3 regions of the Actinoallomurus acanthiterrae genome follow, and region 1 is predicted to be linked to each of the others. Evidence: riboswitches for the same ligand, from Rfam matches in the RefSeq annotation. Region 1 holds a riboswitch; each other region holds the start of a gene.
What was found. Region 1 has a riboswitch for cyclic di-AMP ahead of ACYVF7_RS29485 (C40 family peptidase). Riboswitches for the same ligand answer to the same signal wherever they lie in the genome.
Positions count from the first base shown of each region.

Region 1 (6,685 bases):
ACGTTCGGCGAAGGCATGAGCTGGTATATGGATCTCAATCGATAGGTCACAATGGTGCGGGCTCAGGGATGGAGGCGGACAGGTGGCGATCGCAGGGCCGCTCGAGCGAGCGATCATGGAGGCGCTGTGGGATGCCCAGAAGCCGCTGCTCATCCGCGAGCTGATGGAGAAGGTGAACGCCGGATCCGCGAAGCGGTCGGCATACACGACGGTGCAGACCGTCGCTGACCGGCTCGTCCAGAAGGGCTTCCTCGCCCGCACGGCGGACCGCAACGCATGGCGGTACGCCCCGACGCGCAGCCGTGAGGATCACGTCGCGCAGGTGATGGCCGAGGCACTGGCGGAGACCACCGACCGCGGACCCGTCCTGGCCCGGTTCGCCGAGACCATCGACCCGCAGGACGCGCACCGGCTCCTGGTGGAACTCGCCCAGCGTTCGGCCCCCACGGAATCACGTCCGTGAACACCCTCGCCACGCTCGGCGCGGTCACCGTCGCCCTCGGCGCCAGCGCCGGCCCGCTGCTGAGCCGGAGCGCCTGGTGCCAGCGGATTCCCCGGATCGCCGCACTCGTATGGCTGGGAACCCTGGCGGGCACGCTCGCCGCGCTCATCGGCGTCATCGCGGTGGTGTCGACCGGCCGGCATGGCCTGGTGCACCGCGTCGCGGAACGGGTGGCCGACTGCTGGCACCATCACAACGGAGGCGGCGGTCCGGCCTCGTACGCCTTCAACGTCGCCCTTCTCCTCAGCGCGGTCGCCGCGACGTACGTGGCCGTCAAGCGGTACCGGCGCACCGTGACGCAGCGCCGTCGCCATCAGGAGGCACTGCAGTTCGTCGTGCGGTATCCGGGCGATATCGACGACGTCTGCGTTCTCGATCACCCGATACCGATCGCCTACTGTGTTCCGTCACGGAAGCGCCCGATCGTGCTGAGCAGCGGCGCTCTCGACCAACTGGAGGACACCCAGCTCCAGGCGGTCCTCGCCCACGAACGGGCACACCTGCGCTACCGCCATCACTTGTTCCTCACGGCCGTCGACGCGCTCGGGGCCGCGCTGTTCTGGCTGCCGACCTTCAGTGACGCCCGCCGTTGCCTGCCCATCCTGCTGGAGATGACCGCCGACGACGTCGCCGCCCGACGTTGGGGTCGCCACGTGGTGGCGGTCGCGCTGCGGAAGCTGGCCATCGCGCCGAACCCGATCGGCGGTCTGGCCGCTCACAGTGCCGGTGCGTCAGCCCTCGATCGACGGCTCGCCCGGCTCGAGACCTCGCCCGCCATCGCCGACAACGGCCTCACCCGGCGCCTGACGTGGATCACGGCGATGACCTCCGTCGCCCTGCCGACCGTGATCTCGGCGAGCTGGCTCGCCACGACGCCGTTCTTCTGCTGACCAGCCCAAGCGCCGCCACGTACGGCACGCGCGGCAGCCCTCTCGCCAGAGCCTAACTCCTACCTGACATAGGAGAGGTCCGGTCGGACATCTCCCCCGGCCTCCGATCCGCTCCATGACGGCGAGAAGTCCGCGCGGCAACGGCGGGATCGGAGGATGGTCGAGGCGGCAACCCCCGCACCGATGCGATCAGCGCCGCCGGCCTCGTCGGACTCACACCGACACCCGCCATCATGGCGTCCGGCACCGAGCCCCGCTCCCCGACGTACGCCGCATGCCGAGGTGTCACGCTTGGTCAGAGGACGCATCCGCTCGGTCCGACAGGTGGCAAAGCGCGCCAAAAATCTCCTACACTCCGTCAGAGATCGGCCGCCCCATGCTTCACACGAGGCACGGCCGACCGCCGAATCCCACGAGGGAACCGGGGACCCGAGATTTGAGGGGCGAATCCGGAGCGTACGACGCTCCGGTAGGGCTACTCCGGCCCGAGCCCGACAGCTAACCCGGTAGGCGGCCAAGGAGAGGAGCTCTCACGTGGCGTTCTATCGCCCGGTCACGAACGCGTACGCCGCAGGTCACCTGCGGCGGCCTCGATCGCTCAGGCTGTACGCGGCGGTCTCGCTCACGGTCACCGTGGCCCTCATGGCGGCCCCGGCCGAGGCCGCGCCCAAGCCGTCGGCCGCGGCGGCGAAGAAGGAGCTGGAGAAGCTCAACGGCCAGGTCGACAAGATCGTCGATCAGTACAACAAGGCCAAGACCGAGCTGGACGCCGCGAAGAAGAAGCTCAAGGCGCTCAACAGCCAGGCGAAGAGCGAGAGGCGCGTCTACGAACGACTGCACGCCCGGGTCGCGCAGATCGCCGCCGACGCGTACAAGACCGGCAGCCTCGATTCCACCACCGCCACCGTGCTCGCATCCAAGGACCCGGACGCGGCGCTGAACCAGATGTCGGCGTTCACTCAGCTGTCGAACAACCGCGGGCAAGAGCTCGCGGCGTTCCTGGCCTCCACGCAGCGTCTGCGCCGGGAACAGACGGAGGCCCAATCCGCCTACCAGACCGTCTCGCAGAAGGCGTCCGAGCTGAAGAAGCGCAGGGCCACCGTCGAGAAGGCCATCGCCAAGCAGAAGAGCCTCCTGCGCAAGGCCGGTGAATCCGCGAGCCCACCCGGCCCGGGAGCCGGTGGCACCTACAACGGGCCTGCCTCGGGGCCGGCGCGTAAGGCGGTGGAGTACGCCTACGCCCAGATCGGCAAGCCCTACATCTGGGGTGGCACCGGCCCGAAGGGTTACGACTGCTCCGGGCTGACGATGATGTCCTGGCGCGCCGCCGGTGTGAACCTCCCGCGGGTCGTGCCCGACCAGTACGCCGCGACTCGGCATGTCTCCAAGTCCGACCTGCAGGCCGGTGACCTGGTCTACTTCCTCGGCATGGGTCACGAGGGCATGTACGTCGGCGGCGGGAAGTTCATCCACGCGACGAAGACGGGTGACTTCATCAGGCTCGACAGCCTGTCGAATCCATACTGGGTAGCCCATTACGAGGGCGCCAGCCGCCCGTGACGGTTCTCACGCGGCGGTACCGCGAGTTGTCGGACCGCACCGGAAGCCCTCACGACCTGAATCGTTTGTGGCGCCGGGCCTCGTACGGTCCCCCTGGGTCACATGCCGGTGAGCATGTGGCGCATCTTGGCGATCTCGGCGGATTGGGAGCTGATGATGGAGGCCGCCAGGGCCTTGGCGTCCGGGTTGGAGCCTTGGGACTCTTCGGCCCTGGCCATGGTGACGGCGCCCTGGTGGTGTCTGATCATCATCTGCAGGAACATCCGGTCGAAGGGGCGGCCCGACAGCGTGCCGAGTCTCTTCATGTCCTGTTCGGACATCATCCCCTCGGCCATGTGCATGCCGCCCGGGGACGGCATCGGCGCTCCCCAGTCCCTGAGCCAGCCGGTCATCTTCCGGATCTCCGGGCCCTGAGCCTGCTTGATCTGCGCGGCCAGCGTCTTGACCTGCGGTGAGGAGGCTCTGGTGGCCGCTTGGTCGGCCATGACGATCGCCTGTTGATGGTGGGGGATCATCATCTGCGCGAACATCACGTCCTGGGCGTTGTGGCCCGCGGTCACCGATATGGAGTTAACGGCGACCGCGTGCCCCTCCGCCGCATGGCCGGTCATCGTCTGGTCCGTGTTCGCCGCGCCGCCCCCGCATGCCGCGAGCACGGCCGCGGCGACCATGGCGACGAGCGACGACAGTGCGCGCCTCATCTGTAGTGACCTTCCTGCTGATGGAGTAAGAGTCGTTCCGGGGCCCAGCGGGCATCCACTGTCTCCCTACCCGGTGGCGGCTTTGAGGTTGGTGGCGTCCAGGGCCGGACGGAGTTCCTGGGCGAGGGTGACGCCGTCGCCGGTGGCCCAGAAGTGCATGTAGAACAGGCGGGGTTGCTCGTCGAGGCTGTGGTTGTGGAGTTCGACGATCTCGATCCCGCCCTTGCGGAGCGCCTGGCCATTACCGCCGCCATCGCCCACACGTACGGCGCACCTACGGGGCCGTCAACCCTCCCGACGGCGGAGCCGACGTCTGGATCACCCTGCCCGCCGCGAACCACGGCCCCCGACCTTGACGTCGTGCGGCAGCCAATATGGCGAAGCATGGTGTCTGATTCGCTACATATCTGTCACCACTCGGGCATACCCGCGCCGATCGCGCGCTCCCCGGCGAGGTCAGTCGTGGGCCGGCAGATGACCGATCTGATGGTCGGCCACGCTCAGCGCCTCGTCGACCAGTCGCCGCAGATGCCCGTGGCCCAGGCTGTAGATCACACGGCGGCCCTCTTTGCGGGTCGTCACCAGCCCGGCGAGGCGTAGCCGGGCGAGATGCTGGCTGACCGAGGTACGCGACGCGGCACACGATTCGGCCAGCGTCGTCACGTCGGCTTCGCCTTCACCCAGACGCCGCAGCAGGGTCAGGCGGGTGCGGTCGGCGAGCAGTCCGAGCACCTCGACGGCCACCGTTATCCGCTTGCCATCATCTGGTTCCTGCGAGCCGTGCGCACCTGATAGATGCATGCGTGCGTTCATATGCACATAATGGAGGCGTCGCGACCCGAAGTCCAATCCCATCCCCCGCCCCGAGCCGCGAAAGGTGCAACCGCCCGTGAGCCAGCACACCGACACTCACGAACCCCACCGCCACGACCAGCACGACCACGCTCACGACGAGCACCACCACGGCCACGGCCACGGCCACGGCCACGGTGAGCGTCAGCACGCTCACGACGACCATGGCCATGACCACGATCACGGTGATGGCCGGTGGGCGCGGATCCGCCACCAGCTCGCGCACTTCGTCACTCCGCACAGCCACGAGGCCATGGACAAGGTCGACACGGCGATGGAGACCTCCCGCGAGGGCATGCGTACGCTGTGGCTGTCGCTGGGCATCCTCGGGCTTACCACGGTGATCCAGGCGACGGTCGTCGCACTGTCGGGATCTGTGGCTCTGCTCGGCGACACCATCCACAACGCGGCCGACGCGCTGACGGCGGTTCCGCTCGGCATCGCCTTCGTGCTCGGCCGAAGGGCGGCCAACCGCCGCTATACCTACGGCTACGGCCGCGCCGAGGACCTGGCCGGCATCGCCATCGTGGTGACCATCGCCGCTTCTTCGGCGCTGGCCGCCTATGAGGCCATCGACCGCCTGCTGAACCCGCGCGACATCGGTCACCTGTGGGCGGTGGCCATCGCCGCGTTGATCGGGTTCATCGGCAATGAGTGGGTCGCCCGGTATCGCATCCGCACCGGACGCCGCATCGGGTCGGCCGCGCTGATCGCCGACGGCCTGCACGCCCGGACCGACGGCTTCACCTCCCTCGCCGTCCTGCTGGGCGCCGGTGGCGCGGCCCTCGGCTGGAGTGCCGCCGACCCCATCGTGGGCCTGCTCATCACCGCCGCGATCCTGCTGGTGCTCAAGGACGCCGCCCGCGAGGTCTACCGGCGGCTGATGGACTCGGTGGACCCGGGCCTGGTGGAGTCCGCCGAGACCGCGCTGACGGACATCGACGGCGTGCGCGGCGTCGGGCAGGTGCGGATGCGCTGGATCGGCCACGCGCTGCGCGCCGAGGCCGACATCGTCGTCGATCCGCACCTGACCGTCGTCGAAGCCCACGAGCTCGCCGTCGCCGCCGAGCACGCCCTCATCCACGCCGTTCCCCGGCTCACCGCGGCCACCGTCCACACCGACCACACCGACCACGGCGAGGACCCGCACCACGAGCTCGCCCACCACGGCGCCCACTGATCGGCTCCCCCGCTCCCCCGCTCCCCCGCTCGCCCGGTCGCCCGGTCGACGCGACGGCCGACGCCCTTCAGGATTGAGCGCAACTACGACTGCAGGCCAGAGCATCGCGCCAGATCTACGAACGGGTCGCGCCCGTCTTGAACATCGTTCGCGGTGCCGCCACCGCCGATCCCGACATCGCCGAATTGTGGGAGACCAACAACACCCAGCGCGCCACCGTGCAGGAACGTCTCATCACCACCCTGGCCGACAAGACCTCGCTACATGACGGTCTGGATGTCGCGACCGCGGTCGACATCGCGCTGGCCATGCAGACGCCAGAGATGTACCAGTTCCTGACGGCGCGGCGCGGCTGGAGCCCGCAGCGATGGGAGCAGTGGACCGCAGACGCGCTGGTCACTCAACTACTCGGTCCCTGACGCCGACGGGGTTCCTCGCCTCGGCGGGCCACGATCCGTTTCTCCCGAGATCCGTGTGGAACGCGGATGTCGCTGAGCGCGTCGTACACGGCACAGGAGATCATCGGCGGTGGGAGAGAGATGGCGGACAGTCCCGGGTTGCTGACCCGTGTCGTGGCGGGCTTCAAGAAAGAGGTCCCGGCCAAGACACTGGAGTCGATCCAGAAGGCCGGGATCGGGGTGTACCGAGCGCTCGACGACGCCGAGGCGGTACGCCGCGACTTGGTCACCAAGGGGATCGACGCGTGGGGCGCCCCGGTCTCGGCGGGCGCACAGCAGCTGTTCGCCTGGAACGCCTACGTCCTCCAGACCCTGGGCGACAAGATGATCGAGGCGGACTACCGGGCCGACACGCGTACGGTCGGCTACCTGCCCAAGGTGACCGCCGAACAGGTCTGGGCGTTCTTCGGCCAGGTCGAGCACTGGCTGTCACTGACACGCCAGGCCGCGGCCAATCCGGCGTACCGGTTGGATGACGCGGTGTCCCTACCCGCCGACCTGCCGGGCTGGGTGGAGATCGAGCCGTGCCCGGCCGTACACCT
Region 1 covers NZ_BAAHCO010000001.1:6,205,644-6,212,328, forward strand. The annotation lists gene ACYVF7_RS29470 (hypothetical protein) at 1-45, shown strand, start outside; gene ACYVF7_RS29475 (BlaI/MecI/CopY family transcriptional regulator) at 83-463, shown strand; gene ACYVF7_RS29480 (M56 family metallopeptidase) at 460-1,392, shown strand; cyclic di-AMP (ydaO/yuaA leader) riboswitch at 1,784-1,921, shown strand; gene ACYVF7_RS29485 (C40 family peptidase) at 1,927-2,952, shown strand; gene ACYVF7_RS29490 (DUF305 domain-containing protein) at 3,051-3,653, opposite strand; gene ACYVF7_RS29495 (DUF1259 domain-containing protein) at 3,720-3,914, opposite strand; gene ACYVF7_RS29500 (ArsR/SmtB family transcription factor) at 4,110-4,466, opposite strand; gene ACYVF7_RS29505 (cation diffusion facilitator family transporter) at 4,543-5,685, shown strand; gene ACYVF7_RS29510 (hypothetical protein) at 5,823-6,104, shown strand; gene ACYVF7_RS29515 (hypothetical protein) at 6,171-6,685, shown strand, end outside.

Region 2 (6,685 bases), 3.0 Mb from region 1:
CTGTCCCTAGCGCCGCCGGTGGCGGAAACGCGTCCGGTCGAGCGGCGCATGGCGTGCGCCGCGGGTAACTCTCCGCACCGTGACCCGGTGCGGAAGATCGCGATGACGTGGCGGGCGTGCCGGATGCTCTCCGTGTCCCGGGAGTCTCCGCCCGGCCCGCCCTCGTCCGCTGTTCAGTTGCCCGGCGGTCCTCAGAGCAGCCGGCCGCCGCCCACCCAGGTGGAGGAGTACCAGGCGTCGCTCAGGTTGGAGATCTTCACGACGTCGCCGGTGTGCGGGGCGTGGAGGAACTTGCCCTTGCCGATGTAGATCCCCATGTGCCCGAGGTCGTGGAAGAAGACCAGGTCGCCGGGCTGCAGGTCCGCCTTGGACACCCGCCGGCTGGCGTCGTACTGGTCCGGCACCCAGTGGTTGAGCTTGATGCCGACCTTGGCGAACGCCACCATCGTGATCCCGGAGCAGTCCCAGACGTTCGGGCCCGCCCCGCCGAAGACGTACGACTTACCGAGCTGGGCACAGGCGAACTTCAGCACGATCTCCGCCTTGCCCGTGGCGAGGATCGAGCAGTTCTCCTTGGAGCTGCCGGGGTCGATGTTCCCGCCGAGCTTGTCGATCAGCCTCAGCTGCTTCTTGACGGCCGCGTCGGCCTGCGACTTCTGCTGCTCGAGCTGGGTCTTCTTCGCCTTGAGCTGCTGGGCCGCCTGCACGCGCAGCGCCTGCTCCCGCTCCAGCCGCTGGGCGGAGGCGAGGTACTGCTGGAACTCCGCCGAGCGGTTGTGCGCGATCTGCGTGAACGCCGACATCTGCGAGAGCACGGCGTCCGGGTCCTTCGAGCCGAGCAGCTGGGGGATCGAGCCGTTGTCCCCGGTCTTGTAGGCGTCGACGGCCAGCTGGGCGACCCGCAGCCGCAGCGCCTGGAACGTCTTACGCTCGGCCTGCACCGACTTGGAGAGGGCGTTGACCCGGCCCTGGGCGGCCTTGTAGTCCGACTTCGTCTTGTTGTACTGGTTGCCCAACTGGTCGACCTGGTCGTTGAGCTTCGCCAGCTGCTTCTTCGCCGCGCTCAGCGAGGAGGCGGGGTCGGCGTGCGCCGGAACGGCGGGCAGGGACAGCCCGGCGACGGCGATGAACCCGGCGGTCGTCACCGACCAGCGCGCGGTTCTGGACATGATCGTACGCTCCTTGGCCATGGCAATCGTGTCCTTAGAGCGCGCCCGCGCCGACGTAGTGCGAGCTGTACCAGGGGTTGCTCAGGCTGTCGATCTTGACGTACGACCCCGTGTGCGGCGAGTGGATGAACTTGCCGCCGCCGACGTAGATGCCGACGTGCCCGAGGTTGTCGAAGAAGACCAGGTCGCCGGGCGACAGGTTGGCCCGCGAGACCCGCTGGGTCGCGTTGTACTGGTCGGGCACGACGCGCGGGATGCTCACCCCGGCCTCCGCGTAGGCCTTCATCGTGAAGCCGGAGCAGTCGTAGCGCGGGCCGTTGCCGCCGTAGAGGTACGGGACACCGCACTTGCTGTAGGCCCACACCAGCACGGTGCGCGCCTTGCCGGTCGCCGATCCCGTGTAGCCGCCGCCGCAGTTGCTCGGCATCGGACCGCTGTCGTCACCGCCGCCGCCGGTGTCGGCAGCGGGGCCCAGCTTCTTGATCAGGGCCTTCTGCTGCCCGATCGTCTTCTCGATGTTCTTCTTCTGGGTGAGCGCGGCGTTCTTCTTCTGCGCCAGGTCGGTGGCGGCCTGCTTGGCCTGCGACTCCTGCCGCTGCAGCAACTGCGCGGCGTTCAGGAACTGGGTGAGCTCCGTGGAGCGGTTCTTCGACACCTGCGCGAACGCCGACATCTGGTCGAGCACGGACTGCGGGTCCTTGGCCGACACCAGGGTCGGGATGTCCGCGTCGTTCCCGCCGTTCTTGTACGCCGACGCGGCCATCTGCGCGACGCGGACCCGCAGGTCCGCCCAGGACTGCCGCTGCTGCTTGACCGAGGCGTTCAGTGCCTTGAGACGCTTGTCGGCCGCCTCCCACTGGGACTTGGCCTTGTTGTAGACGTTGTCCTGCTGGTCGGCCTGTGAGTTCAGCTTGGTCAGCTTGGCCTTCGCCTGGCTCAGCGTCTGCTTCGGTTTCGCCTCCGCCGTACCGGCGGGCAGAACCAGGGCCGCCGAAGCGGCGATACACAGGGTGGCCAGGACGCGACCGCCGATGCCGCCGCCCACCGACCATCCGACGGCTGAGCCGTCGGCACTGCGCTGTGTTGCCACGATTGCGGCACGCCCCTCTCCCACTGACCGCCTACCGGGTTAGCTGACGGATTCGGGCGTGGAAGGCGCCCTACGGAGCGTGTGATGCTCCGATTCACCCCGGAAACCTGGTTCCCCGGCTCGTCGTGTCGGTGAGAGGCCGGCGCCCGAATCCCGGGCGACCTCACCGAACGTGACGACTCGGCGGTAGCCGACGCCGTCGCCTGGGGGGCGACGAACCAGCGACCGGCTCAGCGCGTGAGACTAGTCAAGTCTCACGCTGGTAACAACCGCTTCTCCTGGAATTCCAGCAATTCATGTCATTCACACAACACTGCGCGCGCGAATCGTCACGATGCGCGGTCGACGATGATCGTCATCCGCAGGGGCGAGACGAGCCCCTCGGCGGCGAGAACTCCCAGCGCCCGACGCTCCAGTGGCCCGATCTCCAGGCCCGACGCCGGGATCAGCGGCATGGCGGAAACAACGCAATCGTTGCAGGCGACGTTGCGTACCTCACACTTCTCGCAGTCGATGAGCACGAATTCCTCCTCGTGTCTTCGTCATGACGAGACGTTAAGAGGCCCCACTGACAAATCCGGAGCGAGGACGACGCGGCGAGCGGAGTGGGCGGCCGGGCAGCGCCCTCTGGCGCGCCTCCGGCACGGCGAAGGCCACCCGCGCGGCCGAAGAGGCTCAGGTGCGGCCGAGGCGGCGCAGGAGGAGGGATGAGGGGGCGGGCCGGGCGTCGGCCCGCCGGGCCGAGTCGCAGACCTCCTGGTCGGAGGAGATGACCACGACGGCGCGCCCGCTGGGCTCCGCGCGTACGAGCTGGGCGATGAGCTCGTCGGCGGTCTGGCCCGGCGCGCTGAACAGCACGCGCACGCCGCGGGGCGCCTGGACCGCGACCGGGGCGTTCAGCTCCGCGCCGTCGAACACGCATGTCACCTCCGCCTTGGTCTGGGCGTGCAGCACACCCAGGCCCGACACCAGGCGGGTCCGCTGGTCGGCCAGTGGCAGGTCGCCGTAGCCGGTCTTGGTGACGTTGTATCCGTCGACGATGAGGTGGACCTGCGGGAGGGTGAGCAACTGGTCGAGGAGTGCGGGGTCGCTGTCGGCGAGGGCGCGTCCGGGCAGCGTGCGGTGCCCGGGGCGGCTCGGCGTGATGCCCCCGACGCTGTCGGCGGGCCGGGTGATGCCGGGCGGCAGCGCGATCTCGTCGCGGAGGCCCTTGGCGGCGTCGGTGAGGGCGTCCAGGAGGACCCGCAGCCGGGCCTCGTCGACGCTGCGGCCCTCCCGGGCGGCACGCCGGGAGCTCTCCGCGGCGGACTCGGCGTGGGACAGGCGGCTGCGCAGCCGGCGCAGCTCGGCCTCGGCGGTGGCCGCCGCGACGGACGCGGCGGTGCGCTCCTCGCCGAGGCGGCGGTCGAGGTCCTCCGCGCGCGCGTGCTCGCGCTTGGCCTTGCCCCGTGCCTCGTGCAGGCGTTTGCGGAGCTCGGTGTTCTCGCCGCGGAGCTCGCGCAGCTCCGCGCGGAGCCGGTCGGCCTCCTCGGAGCGGGTGGCCTTCGCGGCGGCGATCTGCTCGCGGAGCTCGGCCACCTGCCGGATGACCTTCGCCTCCTCGGCCGCCGCCGCCGACTGCTCGAGGTCGCGGCGCGCGGTGTCCACCCGCTCGGTCCAGCCGGCCGGGCGGAGCAGGTAGGCGAGGGCGGCGACGGTAACGGGGTCGGCGGCCGGGGGCACCGTCCCCGCCAGGATCGCCTCGCCCAGCACGGGCTCGCTCTCCCGTACGACGTCGGCGACGCGCTCACGGAAGGTGGCGTCGTCCTCGAGCTGGGTGGCGATGAGGGTGGCGGCGAGCCGGGCGCGGCGGCGCGGCTCGAAGCGGGCGACGCGCCGGAGCGGTGGGGGGATCTCGTCGGGCCGGAGCGCGCCGATCACGTCGGCCGCGGCCTCGACGACGCGCTGCCGGACCGCTTCGGGGAGCGGCTGATCGAGGTGTTCGCCCGGGCCGGTGTCGATGATCTACTCCTCACGAGTCGCGCGGATGGGGCTGGTGCGGGACGCGTGCACCGGGCTCCGTGTCGCCGTCGCTGCCCAGCGTAGACGCCCTGGCGACCTTCGGTCCGCAATCCCCTTGACGAATACCCCGCAGTATCCGGCACCGGTCCGTCACAGGGTTTGTCGGTCGACGCGCGTACGGTGCCGCCATGGCCTCCGTCGGCCCTGCCGTGCAGGGCACCCTCGATGACCTCGGCACCCCGTTGGCCGGCGTCACCTTCGTCGTCGTCGACCTCGAGACCACCGGGGGCTCGGCCAAGGCGGACGCGATCACCGAGATCGGCGCGGTCAAGGTGTGCGGCGGCGAGATCGTCGGCGAGTTCGCCACGCTGGTGGATCCGGGGATGCCGATCCCCCCGTTCATCTCGGTGATCACCGGCATCACGCAGCAGATGGTGGTGGCCGCTCCCCCGATCGGCGAGGTCCTGCCCTCGTTCCTGGAGTTCGCCAGGGGCGCCGTGCTGGTCGCGCACAACGCGCCGTTCGACATCGGCTTCCTGAAGGCCGCCTGCGCCGCGCAGGAGCGTCCCTGGCCGACGCCGGCGATCGTGGACACCGCCGACCTCGCACGCCGTCTCCTGACCCGCGACGAGGTCCCCAACTGCAAGCTCGCCACCCTCTCCCGTTTCTTCCGGACCGCCGTCGAGCCCTGCCACCGCGCGCTCACCGACGCGCGGGCCACGGTCGACGTCCTGCACGGGCTGCTGGAGCGCGCCGGCGCGTTCGGCGTCGACACCCTGGAGGAGCTGACCGGGTTCACCCGCGCGCCGACGCCGGAGCAGCGCCGCAAGCGCCACCTGGCCGCCGACGTGCCCGCCGCGCCCGGCGTCTACCTCTTCGAGGACGCCCGCGGCGAGGTGCTGTATGTCGGCAAGAGCGGCCGGCTGCGCAGCCGCGTCACCTCGTACTTCACCGCGTCGGAGACCCGCCGCCACGTCCGCGAGATGATCGGGATCGCCGAGCGGGTCCGGACCATCGTGTGCGCCAGCCCGCTCGAGGCGGAGGTCCGCGAGCTGCGGCTCATCGCGGCGCACAAGCCGCGCTACAACCGGCGGTCGCGTCACCCGGAGCGGGCGGTCTGGCTGAAGCTCACCGCCGAGACGTTCTCCCGGCTGTCGATCGTCCGGGAGGTGCGCGACGACGGCGCCGTCTACCTCGGCCCGTTCGGCAGCGTCCGGACGGCCGAGGAGGCGCGTGCCGCCGTGCACGACGCCGTCCCCCTCCGCCAGTGCACCCAGCGGCTCACCCTGCGGCTCATCGAGAGCGGCCGCGCCGCCACCTGCGCGCTCGCCGAGCTCGGACGCTGCGGGGCGCCCTGCGAGGGCCGCCAGCAGCCGGAGGAGTACGCCCGGCACGCGTCCCACGCCCGCACGATCCTGGAGGGCGACGTCCGGCCGGTCGTCGCCGCCGCGCGGGCCCGCATCGACCGGCTCTCCGCGGAGCTGCGCTACGAGGAGGCCGCCGTCCAGCGCGACCGGCTCGCCGCCTTCGTCCGCGGCGCCGCCCGCTGCCAGCGCCTGTCGGCCCTGGCCGGGCTCGCGCAGCTGGTCGCGGCCCGCCCGGCCTTCGACGGCGGCTGGGAGCTGCACGTCGTCCGCCACGGCCGGCTCGCGGCCGCCGGCACCGTCCCGCCGAACGCCCACCCCGTCCCCTACGTCGAGGCGCTCGTCGCCACCGCCGAGACCGTCCGTCCCGGCATCGGGGCCACCCCGCGGGCCTCCGCCGAGGAGATGGAATGCGTCCTGCGCTGGCTGGACGCACCGGGCGTGCGCCTGGTCGAGGTCGACGGCACGTGGACCTGCCCGCCCCACGGCGCCGAGAGCGTCCGCCGGTGGATCGAGAATGCCGTTCAGGGCCCCGATTCCCGTAAGGTTGACCGCGCCGGTCGGCCGATGCGATAGGAGCAGGTGTGGCGCTGCCGCTGTACGACAACCAGCCGACGCGGCGCGCGCCCCTGGTCACCTACTTCCTGATCGCCGCCAACGTGGTCGTCTTCCTGCTCTCGCCGATCGCCTCGATCGGGCACCACGACGAGAGCGCGGAGCAGCGCAGGTGCGCACAGGTGACGTTCCTGCTGAAGCACGGCGCGGTCCCGAACGAGCTGCTCTCCGACCGGCAGAACCCTGTGCCGGAGGAGGTCGCCGCCGCCTGCCACCCGAAGCCGTACCACAAGCGGCCGTGGCTCTCGGCGCTGTCGTCGATGTTCCTGCACGGCGGCGTCGCCCACATCCTCGGCAACATGGTCTACCTGTTCATCTTCGGCGCGGCGACCGAGGACCGGCTCGGACGGCTCCGGTTCCTGGTCTTCTATCTCCTCGTCGGCTACATCGCGGCGTACGGCTTCGCGATCACCTACCCCGACTCGAGCACCCCGCTCGTCGGGGCG
Region 2 covers NZ_BAAHCO010000001.1:9,228,581-9,235,265, forward strand. The annotation lists gene ACYVF7_RS43475 (C40 family peptidase) at 192-1,169, opposite strand; gene ACYVF7_RS43480 (C40 family peptidase) at 1,204-2,259, opposite strand; cyclic di-AMP (ydaO/yuaA leader) riboswitch at 2,272-2,403, opposite strand; gene ACYVF7_RS43485 (hypothetical protein) at 2,589-2,780, opposite strand; gene ACYVF7_RS43490 (NYN domain-containing protein) at 2,935-4,179, opposite strand; gene ACYVF7_RS43495 (DEDD exonuclease domain-containing protein) at 4,449-6,200, shown strand; gene ACYVF7_RS43500 (rhomboid family intramembrane serine protease) at 6,209-6,685, shown strand, end outside.
Region 2: linked by a shared signal. The riboswitch ahead of ACYVF7_RS43480 (C40 family peptidase) and the one ahead of ACYVF7_RS29485 (C40 family peptidase) in region 1 are both predicted to bind cyclic di-AMP.

Region 3 (6,685 bases), 4.2 Mb from region 1:
GCCATTCGACCTGATGAGGGCCGAACCACTCGGCTCCGGCCTGCTCGGCGAGGTCCCGGTACCACTCGCGGTGCCGCCGCCGTACGGCCTGCTCCTCACCCGACTCGACCAGCCGGTCCTGCCCGTACCGGCGCAGTGCCGTCAGCAGCCGGTACCGCGTCCGGGAGCCGTCGGGCTCCCTGCCGAGGATCGACTTCTCCACCAGGCCGGCCGCCGCCTCCAGGACGGCGTCGGCGAGGATGCCGTCGTCACATACCTGTTCCGCCGTCTCCAGATCGCACGCGCCGGAGAAGACCGATAGCCGGGCCCACAGCGTCCGTTCCTCGGCCGAGCACAGGTCGTAGCTCCAGTCGATCAGCCCGCGCAACGACTTCTGGCGCGGACTCACGACCGGAGAGTCGCAGCGGAGGAGCCGGAAGAACTGGTCCAGCCGATCGACGATCTGCTCCACCGACAGGATCCGCAGCCGCAGCGCCGCGAACTCGATCGCGAGCGGGAGGCCGTCCAGCCGATGACAAAGCCTCGTCACCGCCGCGGCATTCTCGTCGCAGACGGCGAACTCCGGCACGACGGCCGACGCCCGCTCACCGAACAGGCGCACCGCCGCGTACCGCAGCACCGTGTCCGCCGACGCCGCATCGCTCTCCGGCACGGGAAGCGACGGCACTTCCAGGACGTGCTCCCCGTTGGCGCGGAGAAGTTGCCGGCTGGTCGCCAGGATCCGCACGTCGGTCGTCTGGCACAGGAGGTCCCCCACCAGGACCGCACACTCGTCGATCAGGTGCTCGCAGTTGTCCAGCACGAGCAGCATCCGTTTTCCGGCGAGACGCCGCGCCAACCCGGCCGGGTCCTCGACGTTCCGGAGGCCGAGTGTCTCCGCGACCATCCGTACGGGTGACTTCGGCGTCTCCGACGCGACCAGGTCGACCAGCCACACCCCGTCGGGGAACGCCCGCCGGGCGTCGGTCGCGGCGCTCAACGCCAAGCGGGTCTTGCCCACGCCGCCGACGCCGGTCAGCGTCACCAGACGGCCGGCGCCCAGGAGCCGCTTCACCTCCGCGAGTTCGCGCTCGCGGCCGATGAAACTCGTCATCTCCGTCGGCAGGTTCCCCACCGGCCGGCACGTTGCGGCTGTTCCCATTTCCTCTCCACGTCAGCAGATCACCCGATCTCCTCTGGCCGGAAAGGGCATATCCCTGATCGCCATCGATGAAATGGCCGCCGGCCTGCCGCCTGTCGTCGTTGCCGGGAGCAGGAGATCATCCGCTGCCGATCTTCCGCAGCGGCTCGACCGCCCCACCGGACATCGGGGGTGAGGGACGATCGGCAAGTTGTTATGAACATCAATCTAGAACTCTGAATTCGGTTCAGCAATAGCGAACGGCCCGCGGATTCCATCCGCGCTCAGCATGCGAGACAGACGCCGGGCCGCAACTCCCCTGCGCTCTTACGGGACCGTCGTCGGCCGAGATGTCGGGACGGCGGTCGGACTTCGGGGTCTGCGAACTCGGTTCAGCATCCATGAACCGGCTTCTGATCACAGGGTCGACGAGCGTCCCTGGGCTGCCGCTTCCGCGGTCACCTTCTTCGGTGCCGCCCGGCCATCCGGTTGCCGTGACCCTTAGCCTGGTCGGTAACGATGTCACCAGACTCACCGCCTTGGACAGCGAAATGGACATCGAGACGACCTTGGCGTGGGTGCAGGGGATCACCGCGGCGATATACCGCGATGCCGACTATCTCACCCGGCTGGACGCGGCCATCGGCGACGCCGATCATGGCGTCAACATGCAGCGCGGCTTCTCCGTCGTGCAAAGCACGCTCAATGGCAAAGAATTCGGCACGATAGGGGAAATTCTCACTAAAACCGGTACCGCGTTGGCGTCGAGCGTCGGCGGTGCGGCGGGCCCCCTGTACGGGATGGCGTTCCGCGCCATCGGCAGGCAACTCACCGAACCGAGCGTGACCGCCGAACAATTGCTCGAAGCGCTGCGGGCGGGCCTGGAAGCGGTGCAGAAACTGGGTGCCGCCCGCCCCGGGGACAAGACCATGATCGATGCCTTCGGTCCGGCGGTGGAAGCGTTCGAGAAGGCCGTGCGCGGCGGAGCCGCCCTCGGCGCGTCCGCCTCCGCCGCCGCGGACGCCGCGGAAGCGGGCATGCGCGCCACCATCCCCATGATCGCCCGCAAGGGCCGCGCCTCCTACCTCGGGCCCCGCAGCCAAGGCCACCAGGACCCCGGCGCCACCTCGACCGCACTCATCTTCCGCGCGCTCGCCGAAGCGGTGGCGCCCTGACGCGTGACTTACGCTGTTGTACGAGCCGCTCGCACGAGCGAGCGCCCGCTGAGTCCGCACCTCGCGGAGCCGGGGACCCACCAAGTCATCGGGGTGAATCGGCACATCGTGCCGTAGGGCAGCTTCCACGCCCGAACCCGTCAGCTAACCCGGTAAGCGGCATGGAAGCCGAAGGAGCACCCCTGTGTCCGCTCGACATCCCCCTCCGTCCGGGCTGAAGCGCGCGGCGCTCAAGGCCGCGATCGCCGGTATCACCATCGTCGGCGCCGCCGTGGCCACCGAGCTGTCCGTGAGTGCGGCCCCGTACTCCCGTATCCCCGCCTCCGCGGCGGCCGACCACAACCCGGTCCCGGACCTGGACACCGTGCTCAGGCACATGATCGTGCTGAAGGGTCACCTCCAGACGGCGTCCGCCACCGACGTGCTGAAGGTCGCGCTCTCGCAGGTCGGCACGACGGCGGACGCCGCCGGGGGCACGAAGTTCAACCAGTGGTTCATGTCCACCCCGGCCGCCCAGACGGGCGCCCAGCGGTACGGCGGGAAGATCAGCGACTACGCCGACGCCAGTTGGTGCGACATGTTCGTCTCCTGGGTCGGCGCGCGGGCCGGCGCGCCGGGCATCGGAGTCGACGCGTTCACGCACACCCACGCCCAGTGGTTCCAGCAACGGGGCCGGTGGGGCGCCGCCCCGAGACCCGGCGCCGTCGTCTTCTTCTCCTTCTCGGGCGACAAGACCGTCGACGGCATCGAACACGTCGGTCTCGTGGTCAAGGACGATCACGACGGGACGATCGAGACCGTCGAGGGCAACACCGACGAGGCCGTCAAGATTCGCGTCCGCCCCGTCTCCGAGGTCGTCGGGTACGGCTACCCGGACTACCTCCGGTGACCCCGTCCCGGTAGTCGGCGCGTACTCCGGGTAAGCCCCACCTCATTACCTGGTGGAGGCCGAGCGATGGGAGGACCGGAGTGCGGTGGTGGCGCCGGGCCGACGAGCGCCTGCTGCGGATGGTGACATCCGCCGGCGGCGGAGTCCTGGACGAGGTCATGCCGCGGGCCTCGCGGGCCGCGGATCAACTGCTGATCTGGTGGCTGATCGCGGCGCTGCTGGCGGCCGGTGGCGACCGGCGGTCGCGGCGGGCCGCGGGACGGGCGGTCGCGGCGATGACGGTGGCCGGAGTGGCCGCCAACGTGGCGCGCATGTGGGTCTTCGACCGGCGCCGCCCGCCGGCCTCGTCGCACCGGCGGCCGGGGCGGGTTCCCGACAGTCCCGGTTTCCCTTCGGGGCACAGCGCGGCCGCGGCGGCGTTCGGCACCACGCTGATGTGCGAGGCGCCATGGCGCGTGGGTGTTCCGGTCGCGTGCCTGGCGGCGGTGGTCGCGTACTCGCGGCTCTACACCGGCGCGCACTATCCCGGCGACGTGGCCGCCGGCGCCGCGGCGGGCGCCGCGATCGCGCTCGGGATGCGCGTTATCCGCGACACGATGGCCGAACGCCCTCTGCGGACGACCGGCTGTGGTGAGAATGGGCCATGAGCAGGATCGCGTACGGTGTAGCGCTCATCGTCCTCACCGCCGCCGCGGCATGCGGCTCCGGCGACGAGTCGAGAGCGGACGCCCGTTCACCGTCGCCGAGCCGCATCGCCGGGAGCGCCTCGGCGCCGGCGCGTACGGCCGTGTCCTGGCCGACGTACCACGGGTCGAACGACCGCTCCGGGTACGCCGCCGGCTTCCCCGCACCACGTACGCTCGCGGACGCCTGGACCGCGCGGCTCGACGGCGCGGTGTACGGGCAGCCGGTCGTCGTCGGCGGCACCGCGTACGTCGGCACGGAGAACGACACCGTCTACGCGCTCGACCTGGCGACGGGGCGGCAGGTCTGGAAGCGGCACCTGGGCACGCCCGTGCGGCAGTCGACGCTGCCCTGCGGGAACATCGACCCGCTCGGGATCACGGGGACGCCGGCGTACGACGCCACGACGCGCACCGTGTTCGTCGCGACCGAGACCACCGGCGCGCAGCACACCCTGGTGGCGCTGAACGCCGCCGACGGCGGCGTGCGGTTCACGCGCGGCCTCGACGTCGCGGCCGGCCGCGACCGTACGGCGGAACAGCAGCGCGGCGCCCTCGCGGTCGCCGGCGGCCGGGTGTACGTGCCGTTCGGCGGCCTCGCCGGCGACTGCGGGAACTACCTCGGCTACGTCGCCGCGTCCCGGACCGACGGCCACGGCCCGGTCGCCTCGTACGCCGTTCCGACCAGCCGGATGGGCGGCATCTGGGCGCCGTCCGGCCCGGCCATCGGCGCGTCCGGCGACGTCTATGTCGCCGTGGGGAACGGCGCGAGCGTCGGCGGGGCCTACGACGGCAGCGACTCGGTGCTGCGGCTGTCCCCCGACCTGTCCCGCCGCCTGTCGTACTTCGCGCCGAAGAACTGGGGCTCGGAGAACAGCGAGGACCAGGATCTCGGCTCGACGGGCCCCCTTCTGCTCCCGGGCGGGCGGGTGCTCATCGCCGGCAAGACGGGCGACATCTACCTGCTCGACGCGCGCGACCTCGGGGGGATCGGCGGCCAGCGCGCCTCCCTGCCCGGCTGCGTCGCCTTCGGCGGGATGGCCCGGTCCGGCTTCTCCGCGTTCCTGCCCTGTGAGAACGGCCTGCAGCGCGTCGATGTCTCCTCCGGTGGCGACCTGCGCCGGGTCTGGACCGCGCGAGCCGCCATCAAGGGATCGCCGGTCGTCGGCGGCGGCGCGGTGTGGACCCTCGACACCGAAGCGGGCGTGCTGCACGCCCTGTCCCAGTCCGACGGGAGCTCCATCGCCTCCCGGCGCGTCGGCACGGTGACCCGCTTCGCCTCCCCGACCCTCGCCGGGTCGCTCGTCCTCGTCCCCACGACGCAGGGGGTCACCGCCATCGGCGTCCGCTGACACGGGCCGACGGCCAAACGGCGTGCTCTGGTGCAGGGCGACTCCGGGGTCCGCTGGCCCAGGCCCGACGGACCGACCCCGCCCACTCACGCAAGCCGACGGGCCGACGGGCCGACGAAGTGCGCCGGCACCGGCCGACGGCGTCCACCAACGCGGGTCGATCGCCCCCAAGGTCCGCTGACGCGGGCCCGACGGGGTGCGCCGGCACCGGCCGAGACGTGCACCAACGCGGGTCGATCGCCCCCAAGGTCCGCTGACGCGGGCCCGACGGGGTGCGCCGGCACCGGCCGAGACGTGCACCAACGCGGGTCGACTCGCCCTCAAGGTCCGCTGACGCGGGTCCGACGGGCCGACCGCGGGCACTCACGCGGGCGACGGCGCCGGTCGGCGGGCGTGGTCAGCCCTGGCGGCGGCCGAGGAGTCGCTCGATCTCTCGGCGGTCGCGCTTGGTGGGCCGCCCGGCGCCGCGCTCGCGCCGGGCGATCGGGACCAGGGCCGCGCGCGGGGGCGGCGGCGGGCTGTGGTCGGTGTAGCACTCGACGGCGACGGGCGCGCCGACCCGCTTGCGTACGACGCGCCGCACCTCGACGATCCGCTCCCGTCCGGCGAGGCGAACCCGCACGCGGTCACCGGGCCGTACGGCGGCGGCCGGCTTGACGCGCTCGTCGTTGACCCGGACGTGACCGGCCCGGCAGGCGGCCGTGGCCAGCGAGCGGGTCTTCACCAGCCGTACCGACCAGATCCACACATCGACCCGTACGGTCTCCTGATCCGCCGCCATGGGACAGACCCTACCCGGACCGGCGGGAGCGCTGCCGAAAGCGTCGTTTCGGCACCGCGCTAACCGGGCATCATGCATTACTTGCCGTTGACCCGGGTAGTCAGGCGGACATGCGCACCGCCATCTTGGACGTCGGGTCCAATGCCGCCCATCTGAAGGTCGTGGATCTGGTCGCGGGCGGTCCGATCCGGACGGTGGTGTCCGCCAAGGAGCCGACCCGCCTGGCCGGGGCGACCACGGCCGGTGGCCGGATCGGCCACGCGGCGGTCGACCGGGTGGTGGCATCGGTGGCCGCGACGGCACACGAGGCCGCGCGCATCGGCGCCGTCGAGTTGATCCCTTTCGTGACGTCCGCGATCCGCGACGCCGCCAACCGGGAGGAGATCCTCGGGCGCGTCGCCGCCGAGACCGGCGTCGAGCTGGGGTTCCTGTCCGGTGAGGACGAGGCGCGGCTGACGTTCGTGGGCGTGCGCGCGTGGTACGGCTGGTCGGTCGGGCCGATCGTGCTGGCGGACATCGGCGGCGGCTCCATGGAGATCGCCACCGGGGACGGCGCCGAGGCAGACGCCGCGCTGTCGATGCCGCTGGGCGCCGGCTCACGCGGGACCACCTGCCCTGCGATCCTCCGCGCGGCAAGCACGTCGAGCGGCTCCGCGCGCACGTCGCGGACCGGCTGGCCGCCTAC
Region 3 covers NZ_BAAHCO010000001.1:2,037,613-2,044,297, reverse strand. The annotation lists gene ACYVF7_RS10105 (ATP-binding protein) at 1-1,093, opposite strand, end outside; gene dhaL (dihydroxyacetone kinase subunit DhaL) at 1,660-2,295, shown strand; cyclic di-AMP (ydaO/yuaA leader) riboswitch at 2,332-2,468, shown strand; gene ACYVF7_RS10095 (CHAP domain-containing protein) at 2,480-3,184, shown strand; gene ACYVF7_RS10090 (phosphatase PAP2 family protein) at 3,265-3,831, shown strand; gene ACYVF7_RS10085 (outer membrane protein assembly factor BamB family protein) at 3,828-5,219, shown strand; gene ACYVF7_RS10080 (RNA-binding S4 domain-containing protein) at 5,617-6,000, opposite strand; partial or broken gene ACYVF7_RS10075 (Ppx/GppA phosphatase family protein) at 6,111-6,685, shown strand, end outside.
Region 3: linked by a shared signal. The riboswitch ahead of ACYVF7_RS10095 (CHAP domain-containing protein) and the one ahead of ACYVF7_RS29485 (C40 family peptidase) in region 1 are both predicted to bind cyclic di-AMP.